One region of the Streptomyces sp. TLI_55 genome, then DNA from elsewhere that is predicted to be linked to it. Evidence: riboswitches for the same ligand, from Rfam matches in the RefSeq annotation. Region 1 holds a riboswitch; each other region holds the start of a gene.
The links. A riboswitch is a leader RNA that binds a small molecule or an ion and turns the genes downstream of it on or off. The one in region 1 is predicted to bind cyclic di-AMP.
Positions count from the first base shown of each region.

Region 2: linked by a shared signal. The riboswitch ahead of CRP56_RS26395 (C40 family peptidase) and the one ahead of CRP56_RS20095 (M23 family metallopeptidase) in region 1 are both predicted to bind cyclic di-AMP.
Region 3: linked by a shared signal. The riboswitch ahead of CRP56_RS17425 (LysM peptidoglycan-binding domain-containing protein) and the one ahead of CRP56_RS20095 (M23 family metallopeptidase) in region 1 are both predicted to bind cyclic di-AMP.

Region 1 is NZ_OAOJ01000001.1:4,397,293-4,400,523, forward strand. It holds gene CRP56_RS20090 (aldo/keto reductase) at 1-365, opposite strand, end outside; gene CRP56_RS20095 (M23 family metallopeptidase) at 427-1,461, opposite strand; cyclic di-AMP (ydaO/yuaA leader) riboswitch at 1,473-1,628, opposite strand; tRNA gene CRP56_RS20100 (tRNA-Met) at 1,866-1,939, opposite strand; gene CRP56_RS20105 (alginate lyase family protein) at 2,014-3,228, opposite strand.
Region 2 is NZ_OAOJ01000001.1:5,700,993-5,704,223, reverse strand. It holds gene pcrA (DNA helicase PcrA) at 1-903, opposite strand, end outside; cyclic di-AMP (ydaO/yuaA leader) riboswitch at 1,158-1,314, shown strand; gene CRP56_RS26395 (C40 family peptidase) at 1,323-2,459, shown strand; gene CRP56_RS26390 (tellurite resistance/C4-dicarboxylate transporter family protein) at 2,551-3,231, shown strand, end outside.
Region 3 is NZ_OAOJ01000001.1:3,784,105-3,787,335, reverse strand. It holds gene CRP56_RS17435 (cytochrome P450 family protein) at 1-103, shown strand, start outside; gene CRP56_RS17430 (LysM peptidoglycan-binding domain-containing protein) at 353-1,309, shown strand; cyclic di-AMP (ydaO/yuaA leader) riboswitch at 1,504-1,671, shown strand; gene CRP56_RS17425 (LysM peptidoglycan-binding domain-containing protein) at 1,675-2,364, shown strand; gene eno (phosphopyruvate hydratase) at 2,621-3,231, shown strand, end outside.

The sequences.
Region 1 (3,231 bases):
TAGAGGTCGATGTGGTCGGTGCCCAGGCGGCGCAGGGAGGCGTCCGCGGCCGCCTTGATGTTGGCGGCCCGCAGACCCTGGAACTCCGGGTGCTGGCTGACCTTCGTGGCGATCACGACGTCGTCGCGGTTGCCGCGCGCCTTGATCCACTTGCCGATGATCGTCTCGGACTCGCCACCCGAGTTGCCCTCCGCCCAGTTCGAGTAGGAGTCGGCGGTGTCGACGAAGTTGCCGCCCGCGGCGGCGTAGGCGTCGAGGACGGCGAAGGACTGCGCCTCGTCGGCGGTCCAGCCGAAGACGTTGCCGCCGAGGGAGAGCGGGAAGACCTCGAGATCGGACGTGCCCAGCTTGCGAAGAGAAGTCATGTACGGGAACAACACCGATTCCGGAAACCGGTATTCCGTACACAACGACCCACGCGGGAGGTCAGGGGTTGAGCCCCTTGCTCCGCAGCCACGCCATCGGGTCGATGCCGGTGTCCGCCCCGCCCGGGTGGACCTCCAGGTGCAGGTGGGCACCGGTCACGTTGCCGGTCGCGCCCACGCGTCCGATGACATCGCCGGTGCCGACCTTCTGGCCGACGCTGACGCTGATCGAGGACTGGTGGCAGAACCACAGCTCGGTGCCGTCGTCGAGGGTGAGGATCGTGCGGTAGCCGTAGGAGCCGGCCCAGCCGGCCTCCGTGATGGTGCCGCTGTGGATCGCCTTGATCAGCGTGCCCGTGGGGGCCGCGAAGTCCAGACCGGTGTGGTAGCCGGAGGACCACAGCGAACCGGCCTGACCGAAGGTCCCCGTGATGGTGTACGACGAGGTCGGCAGCGTGAACTGCTTGGCGAGCTCGGCGAGGCGCTTGGCCTCGGCCTCCTTCGCGGCCTTCTCCTCGGCGGCCTTCTTCGCCGCGGCGGCGTCGTCGGCGGCCTGCTTGAGCGCGGCGGCCTCGGCCTTCGCGGTCTGCGTGGCGACCTCGGCCTCGGCGGCCAGCTGCGCCTTGTTGTCGACCTGGTTCTGCTGGCTCTCGGCCTGCGCCATGATCCGGTTGCGCAGCGCCTCACCGGCGTCCGAGCCGCTCTCGGCGGTCTGCGTGGCGCTGGTGGCCAGGCTGCTGAGGGCGGTGGCGGAACCCTTGGGGGCCTCGTCGTCACCGCCGAAGACGCCGCCCACGTTGGGCAGGTCGGGGATCGAGATGGAGACCGGCGGCTTGCCGGTGTTGGCGCTGGCCATGCCGCCCGCGCCGACGGCGGCTATGACACCGACGCCCAGGACCGTGGAGCTGCGGGCGAGTCCTCCGCCGCGCTGCTTGGCCACCCGGTGTTTGCCACGCGGCGGACGGAGGGAGTCCTCGGTGGGATTCCAGACGTCCTGCGGGCCCTCGTCATGGTGGTAGCTGCCGTAGCCGAAGGCATCGGTGCTGCGCTGGCTCGGCACATACGGGGCCTCGGGGGCAGGCCGGTTTGACGCCACGTGGGCGTGCTCCTTTCCTTCCTTCTCGCCTACCGGGTTAGCTGACGGGTTCGGAGCAGGAAGGTCTCCTACGCGCGTAAACCGCCGTGGTTCACGGCGACTTACGCGTGATTCACCCCAAGTTGGTGGTTCCCCGGTTCCCTTGCGGGATTCGGCGCGTGCGCACGGAGCCGACTCTTGTGACGGCTGGGACGACCGCGCTGCGTTATCGAACGTTAATAGACCCGGGGTACGGATTCCAAGCTGTTCTGCTTGATCATTAACCTTTTTCGGCAGGACGTAGGGGTCATGGCCGGTGAAAAACGGGCGAGTTGACCCCGCCGACGCCGCCGACGCTCAGTAAGGACCCGGACAACGACTCAGGGCCGGAATCCATTGACTGGATTCCGGCCCTGGGCCTTCAGTAGCGGGGACAGGATTTGAACCTGCGACCTCTGGGTTATGAGCCCAGCGAGCTACCGAGCTGCTCCACCCCGCGTCGTTGAAACCAGCATACGCCATCCGCGGGACCGCTCGCGCCACCTTTACGTCGCCCCAGCTCACGAGCGGTTCTCAGGTGCCGGGATTGCCCGCGTGGGTCAGGGTCTCCCAGGAGACGAAGAGGTTGTCGGTGCCGGCCGGGCGGGTCTCCTCGGCGAGCTTGTGGGCGGCCGGGACGGCGATGCCGAGGCGGTTCTCCAGGTGGTTGAGGGCGACCTCCAGGTCGGGACCCATGTTCCGGTCCACCTTGCCGCCGCACAGCCACACGGGCGCGGACTCCCCCGCCTGGTACCGGGCGTGGAAGGCGAGGGTGGCCTTGAGCCGGTCCTTCACCTCGCCGTACAGGTCGATGCCCTGGTGCCAGGCGGTCTCGGCGACATGGGCGGTGGCGGCGACGGAGTAGCCGACGTGCTTGAAGTTGCGGCAGGTCTCCTGGGACATGCCGTCCTTGTACGTCCGCTGCCCGAACCAGTACGTCGTGAGCTTCTGCGGGGTGTTGACGGTCGACCCCTTCGGCGTGAGCGGCAGCTTGCCGTCCTTCGCCAGGTAGAAGTAGGCGGGCACGCGCTCGCGGAACCGTTCCAGGGCGTGGTCGAAGGCCTTGCGGTCCTCCAGGAAGACGGCGATCCCGATGGCGGCGTCGGTCATCACCAGATCCCAGTTGCCGTTGTAGTCGGGGACCTTGCGGGTGACGGTCGGCAGATACGCCGTGCGCAGCATGGTCGCGAACCGGGCGACCCGGTCCGCCGGCCAGCCCGCGCCGGGACTGTGCCGGACGATCTCGGCGGCCCGCGCCCACGTCGACCCGGCCCACCCGGTCTGCAACCCGGCGTCCTCCTCGGTGTGCCGCCGCATCTTCGCCGACCAGGCGTCCAGGATCTCCCTGGCCTTCACGGCGTGCTGCTGCTTGCCGGTGATCCGGAAGAGCAGGGCCTGGGTGTAGGCGGCGATGGCGTCCTCGCGCTCCTCGACACACCCGTGCGCGGGCCGGTCGGCGTGGTCACCACCCGGGCAGTCGACGCTGGCGTACGGCTCGGGCCGGTAGTCGTACGCCCCGTACTTGCTGTCCCGCATGTCGAGGTAGGCCTTGAGCCACGGCTGCTTCCCCGCGGTGACGTTCTTCTTCACGGCCTCCAGCTGCGCCTCGCTGACGAGCACGCCGGGGTGGGTGAAGGCGGTGTCCGGGGGGAGGGCGCGGGCCATGGTGCGGGTGGCGGCACCGGTCCCCGCGCAGGCGGTGGCGAGGAGCGGGGCCAGCAGGAGGGCGGCGGTGAGTCGGGGCCTCATAGG
Region 2 (3,231 bases), 1.3 Mb from region 1:
GACCAGTTCCCTGACCAGGGCGTACTGGGCGTGGTTGGTGTCCTGGTACTCGTCGACCAGGACGTGCCGGAAGCGGCGGCGGTAGTGCTCGGCGACATCGGGGAACGCCCGCAGCAGGTTGACCGTCGTCATGATCAGGTCGTCGAAGTCGAGGGCGTTGGCCTCGCGCAGCCGCGACTGGTACATGGCGTAGGCCTGGGCGAGGGTCTTCTCGAAGCCGTCGGTGGCCTGGGCGGCGAAGTCCTCCTCGTCGATCAGCTCGTTCTTGAGGTTGCTGATCTTGGCGCTGAAGGACTTGGGCGGGAAGCGCTTGGGGTCGAGGTCGAGGTCACGGCAGACCAGGGCCATGAGGCGCTTGGAGTCGGCGGCGTCGTAGATCGAGAACGACGACGTGAAGCCGAGCTTCTTCGACTCCCTCCGCAGGATGCGCACGCACGCGCTGTGGAAGGTCATCACCCACATCGCGTTCGCGCGCGGGCCGACGAGCTGCTCGACGCGCTCCTTCATCTCGCCCGCGGCCTTGTTGGTGAAGGTGATCGCGAGGATCTGCCCCGGGTGGACGTTCCGCTCGGCCAGCAGGTAGGCGATGCGGTGCGTGAGCACGCGCGTCTTGCCGGAGCCGGCGCCGGCCACGATGAGCAGCGGGGTGCCGGAGTGCACGACGGCGGCCCGCTGGTTCTCGTTGAGCCCCTCGATCAGCGCGGCCGCGTCCAGGGCCGGGCGCGGGGCGCCGTCGCGGTAGTACGCGTCCCGGTCCGGCGGCACGTCGAACTTCCCGCCGAACAGATCGTCCGGAACGGTTTCCGGTCCGTGCTCGTCCTCGGGCGGCGGCGGGGGTTCCTCCTCGTGGCCCTGGGGGGCCTGGAGGTTCGCCAGGAAGCTGTCGTCAAAGAGGCCTGTCATCGCTCTCCGAGTCTAGAGCTCCCCACTGACACCCCGCCCCCGCCCCGAGAATTCGGGCCCTCTCACCCTCCAGGAACCCTCCGTCACGTTCCGTGAGAAACCGCGCGATCTTCTCCCCCGCCCGCCCAAGGTCACGAAAATGTATCGGGCCTATCGGACATCAACCTTCACAGGGGCCACACCCGTTGGCTACCGTGCCGGTCAGGCCGTACGACCCCCACCGGCGAACGTCGCCGGGCCGCGCGGCCTCCGCCGAGTCCGGTGCGCCGCATGGCAGCCGGAGCCGGGGACCCACACCGACCTTGGGGTGAATCGGCCCGCCTCCCTCTCGGGGGACGGCCGTAGGGCACACCTTCCGAACCACCCGCCCGAACCCGACAGCTAACTCGGTAGGCGGAACATGGAAGGAGTCGCCTCCCTTGGCGTCGCACGCAAGGCCACGTCCTGCGGGAACGCGCGTAGCAGGCATACGCACCCCCGCGCTCGCAACGGCCGCCCTCACCTCCGTGGCCCTGCTCTCCCAGACGGCCACCGCCGCCCCCTCGGCCGACGACAAGCCGAGCCTGGAGGAAGTCGAGAAGAAGGTCGACGACCTCTACCGGCAGGCGGAGTCGGCGACCGAGAAGTACAACTCGGCCAAGGAGAAGACCGCCACGCAGCGCAAGGAGGTCGACACCCTCCTCGACGACGTCGCCCAGCGCACCCAGAAGCTCAACGAGGCCCGCGAGGAGCTCGGTTCCTTCGCCGCGGCCCAGTACCGCACCGGTGCCTCCGCGCCCGACACCGCGACCTTCCTGCTCGCGGACACCCCGCAGGACTACTTCGACCAGACGCAGCTGATGGGCCGCATGACGGACCGCCAGAAAGGCGCGGTCGACGACTACATCAGCGCGCAGTCCGCGACGATGAAGAAGCGCCAGGAGGCCACCAAGAGCCTCGAGACGCTCACCGACTCGCAGGCCGACCTGAAGACCGCCAAGGCGACCGTCCAGCGCAAGCTCTCCGCCGCGCGCGAGCTGCTGTCGCAGCTGACCGCCGAGGAGAAGGCGCGGCTCGCGGCGATCGAGAAGAAGAAGCGGGAGGAGGCCGCCCGCAAGGCCGCGGAGCTGGCCGAGCAGCAGAAGGCGGCGGAGCAGAAGGCGAGCCCCTCCCCCTCCGAAACCACCCAAACCACCCAAACCGCCGACTCCTCCTACGCCACCAAGGCCGACAAGGCGCTCGCCTTCGCCCGCGCGCAGGTCGGCAAGCCGTACGTCTGGGGCGCCACCGGCCCCGGCTCCTACGACTGCTCCGGCCTCACCCAGGCCGCCTGGAACGCCGCCGGCATCTCCCTCCCCCGCACCACCTACGACCAGGTGAACTTCGGCACCACGGTCTCCCTCGCCAACGCGCAACCCGGTGACCTGGTCTTCTTCTACGACGACGTCTCCCACGTCGGCCTCTACATCGGCAACGGCATGATGATCCACGCGCCGAAGCCGGGGGCGTACGTCCGCGAGGAGTCGATCTACTACGACGGCGAGTCGGCGATCCACAGCGTGGTGCGCCCGGCCTAGGCTTCGCGCCCCCGCACCCCCGCGCTCTTTTCTTCACGCCCGCGCGCGTGCCCCGCTCTCAACCCCCCGCGCGCTCCTTAGCATCACTTTCATGCCCGAGACGCCCCATACCTCCCCCCTCCGCACCTGGTGGGCGCAGCGCCCGCCCGCCGCCGGTTCCGCGGTGATGGCGACCGGCATCCTGTCGGTCGCCCTGCACCTGACGGGGTACGAGGTGATGTCCCGCATCGCCCTGGTGCTGGCGTGCGTGGCCTGGGTGGTGCTGGCCGCCGACTTCGCCGTACGACTACTGCGGGAGCGGTCGCGCTGGGTGGCGGAGGCCGAGACGCCGGGCGCGCTCACGGCGATCGCGGCGACCACGGTGCTCGGCACCCGCTTCTCCGCCCTGGGCTGGCAGCGGCTCGCCGAGGCGCTGCTGGCGCTGGCGACGGTGCTGTGGCCGGTGCTGGTCGTGCTGGTCATGGGGCACTGGAAGCGGCGGATGCCGGGCGCGGTGTTCCTGATCTGCGTGGCGACGCAGGGCCTGGCCGTGCTCGGCGCGACGCTCGCGGGCGCGATCTCGACGGCGTGGCTCGCGCACGCGGCGCTGGTGCTGTTCTGGCTGGGCCTGGTCTTCTACGGCCTCGCCCTGGCCCACTTCGATCTGCGCCAGGTGGCGACGGGCGCCGGGGACCAGTGGGTGGCCGGCGGGGCGATGGCCATCTCGGCGCTGGCGGGGTCGAAGCTGATCGCGGCCGACAGCGCGAGCCTGTACCTGTGGAACGCCGACGAC
Region 3 (3,231 bases), 610 kb from region 1:
CGACCTCCGACTCGCGGTGGATCCGGCCGATTTGAGATGGCGCGGCGGCCTCATCATGCGTGGATTGCGGACATTGCCGGTCGAGTTCACGCCGACCTCATAAAGTGCCGCATAAGGCACCTGATAGAGCGCCATGGTCCGCTTCACGCCGACCTCATAGCCCACTTCGCGTCAACTCGGCCATTGACGCTGGTCATTGTGAAGGTGACTTCCCCTCACCTCTGTGATCTTCACGTGATCTGCGCGGCATTAACTTGTGACAAGTGATCGTCTGCCGATACGTTCACCAACCAGCGTGGCGCCCAGACTCACCCGCCACGCCGATCACCGCTGTCTCGCGAAAGGTCCCCGCATGCTCTCCGGGAACGGTCGTCACCGTCGCCCCCGCCAGGCTCCGGCACTTCTCGTCGCGGCCGGAGTGACCGGCTCCGCCATCGCGATCCCGCTGCTCGCCGCCACCGGCGCGAGCGCGGCCGACGGCGGCACCTGGGACAAGGTCGCCAAGTGCGAGACCGACGGCTCCTGGAGCCAGAACAACGGTGACGGTTCCTACGGCGGGCTCAGCCTCTCCCAGGACAACTGGGAGAAGTACGGCGGCCTCGACTACGCCCCGAGCGCCGACCTGGCCAGCCGCAATCAGCAGATATCCGTCGCCGAGAAGGTCCTCGCCGACCAGGGTGTCGGCGTCTGGGGCGCCTGTGGGCTGCTCAACGGGCTCAGCAAGGACTCGGGCTCGGCCGACGTCGACACGGGCGTCGGGACCGGTTCGCCCTCGGCGTCCGGTTCCGGCGCGGAGTCCGATACGTCCGGATCGGACTCGGAATCATCCGGGTTGCCCAACTCCGCGGAGTCCGGCTCGTCGGACGACGCTTCCGGCGACACCTCGCCGTCACCCTCCGCCTCCACCGGCGTGGACAAGTCCGCCAAGTCGGACACGTCCGACTCTGGCCCGGCCGCCTCGCAGTCGCCCGACGACTCGCCCACGGTTCCGGCGAATGAGGCCGAATCGGACAACTCGTGGCAAGTGGGCGGCTCTTCGAGCCTCGTCGACATCGGCGCCCTCGGCGGAGACGGCAAGGGCGACGCCAAGAGCGAGAGCGACGCCAGCACCGGCACCGGCCGGCACCGTGGACCGAGCGCCGACGAGAAGACGTACGCCGTCCGCGAGGGCGACACGCTCGCCTCCATCGCCGACTCCCTTGGCCTCGACGGCGGATGGCGTCGGCTCTACGCCCTGAACGAGAAGGTCATCGGTGCCGACCCGAGCGCCATCATGCCCGGTCAGACCCTTGTAGTAGGGGCTGAATAGGGCGAAAACCGGCGGGAGTTCACGTCATGCTTCGCGCTGAATGTCCGGTTTGGCGAAAGTGTGGGATGAGTCTCAGAAGCCCTGATCGTCTTTGAAATCCCGCGGGTTCCGTGTCTACGGTCAACACCGCTCGTCACCACGAGCCCCGGCTGCCGCAACGCCGAATCCTGCCAGCGGCTGTACGGGAACAGTCGTCGCGTCAAGCGCCGTAGGCAGGAGCGGGGGACCCAAGGTAAGCGCCGGGCCCAGCAGTTCACGCTGGACCGGCTTGGGGTTAAGTCGCGCACCGCAGGGTGCGCGGCCGGGCAACTCAACCGGCCCGAACCCGACAGCTCACCTCGCAGGCGTCGGTGAGGGGATCCACCATGCTGTTTTCCGGCAAGGGCAAGCACCGTCGTCCGTCCAAGGCCACCCGCGCCGCCGCTCTGGCCGGCGTGACCGGTGTCGCCATCGCCGCCCCGCTGATGGCGGCCGGCAACGCCTCCGCCGCCACCGCCTCCGAGTGGGACGCCGTCGCCCAGTGCGAGTCGGGCGGCAACTGGTCCATCAACACCGGCAACGGCTACTACGGCGGCCTGCAGTTCTCCGCCTCGACCTGGGCCGCGTACGGCGGCACCGCCTACGCCCCGCAGGCCAACCAGGCCAGCAAGGCGCAGCAGATCGCCGTCGCCGAGAAGGTCCTCGCCTCCCAGGGCAAGGGTGCCTGGCCGGTCTGCGGCACGGGCCTGTCCGGCGCCGCCTACAACGGCGGCAGCTCGTCGTCCTCCGGTTCCACCGGCTCGTCGAGCGGCAGCGACACCAGCACCCGCTCCTCCGAGCAGCCGGCCTCCCGCTCCTCGGAGCGCACGGCCGCGAAGAAGACCGTCACCACCCCGACCGGCAAGAAGGTCAAGAAGGGCGACGGCGAGTACAAGGTCGTCAAGGGTGACACCCTCAGCTCGATCGCCGCGAAGCACAAGGTCAAGGGCGGCTACCAGACCCTGTTCAAGCTGAACAAGGACATCATCGAGGACGCGAACCTCATCTACCCGGGTCAGCAGCTCCACCTGAAGTAATCAGGGGCTCGCGGCTGAACCCGTCCCCCAGACTCCCCGCTCCGGTGCGTGTTCCCCCGTACGCACCGGAGCGGGGTTTTTTGCGCCGCGTTGTGTACTAGGTTTCTTGAACCGTCTTTGTTCCGTTCGGAAACAATTTACGATCGGTTCTGTCCACGGGGCGGTCCACGCGGTGGCCGATCGCCCGGAGCCGGTTAGGCTCGTCTCGCAGAGTCGCTGCGGCAGTGCCGTAGCCGCGTCACATCCCAAGAAGGAGATGCTCGTGCCGTCCATCGACGTCGTCGTAGCCCGGGAAATCCTGGACTCCCGAGGCAACCCCACGGTCGAGGTCGAGGTCGGCCTCGACGACGGCAGCACGGGTCGTGCCGCCGTCCCCTCCGGCGCCTCCACGGGCGCCTTCGAGGCCATCGAGCTCCGCGACGGTGACCCGAACCGCTACCTGGGCAAGGGCGTCGAGAAGGCCGTCCTCGCCGTCATCGAGCAGATCGGCCCGGAGCTGGTCGGCTACGACGCCACCGAGCAGCGGCTGATCGACCAGGCGATGTTCGACCTGGACGCCACCGACAACAAGGGCTCCCTCGGCGCCAACGCCATCCTCGGCGTCTCGCTCGCCGTCGCCCACGCCGCCTCCGAGGCCAGCGACCTCCCGCTCTTCCGCTACCTGGGCGGCCCGAACGCGCACCTGCTGCCCGTTCCGATGATGAACATCCTGAACGGCGGCTCGCACGCCGACTCCAACGTGGACATCCAGGAGTTCATGATCGCCCCGATCGGCGCGGAGTCCTTCTCCGAGGCGCTGCGCTGGGGCACCGAGGTCTACCACACCCTCAAGAAGGTCCTGAAGAGCAAGGGTCTGTCGACCGGCCT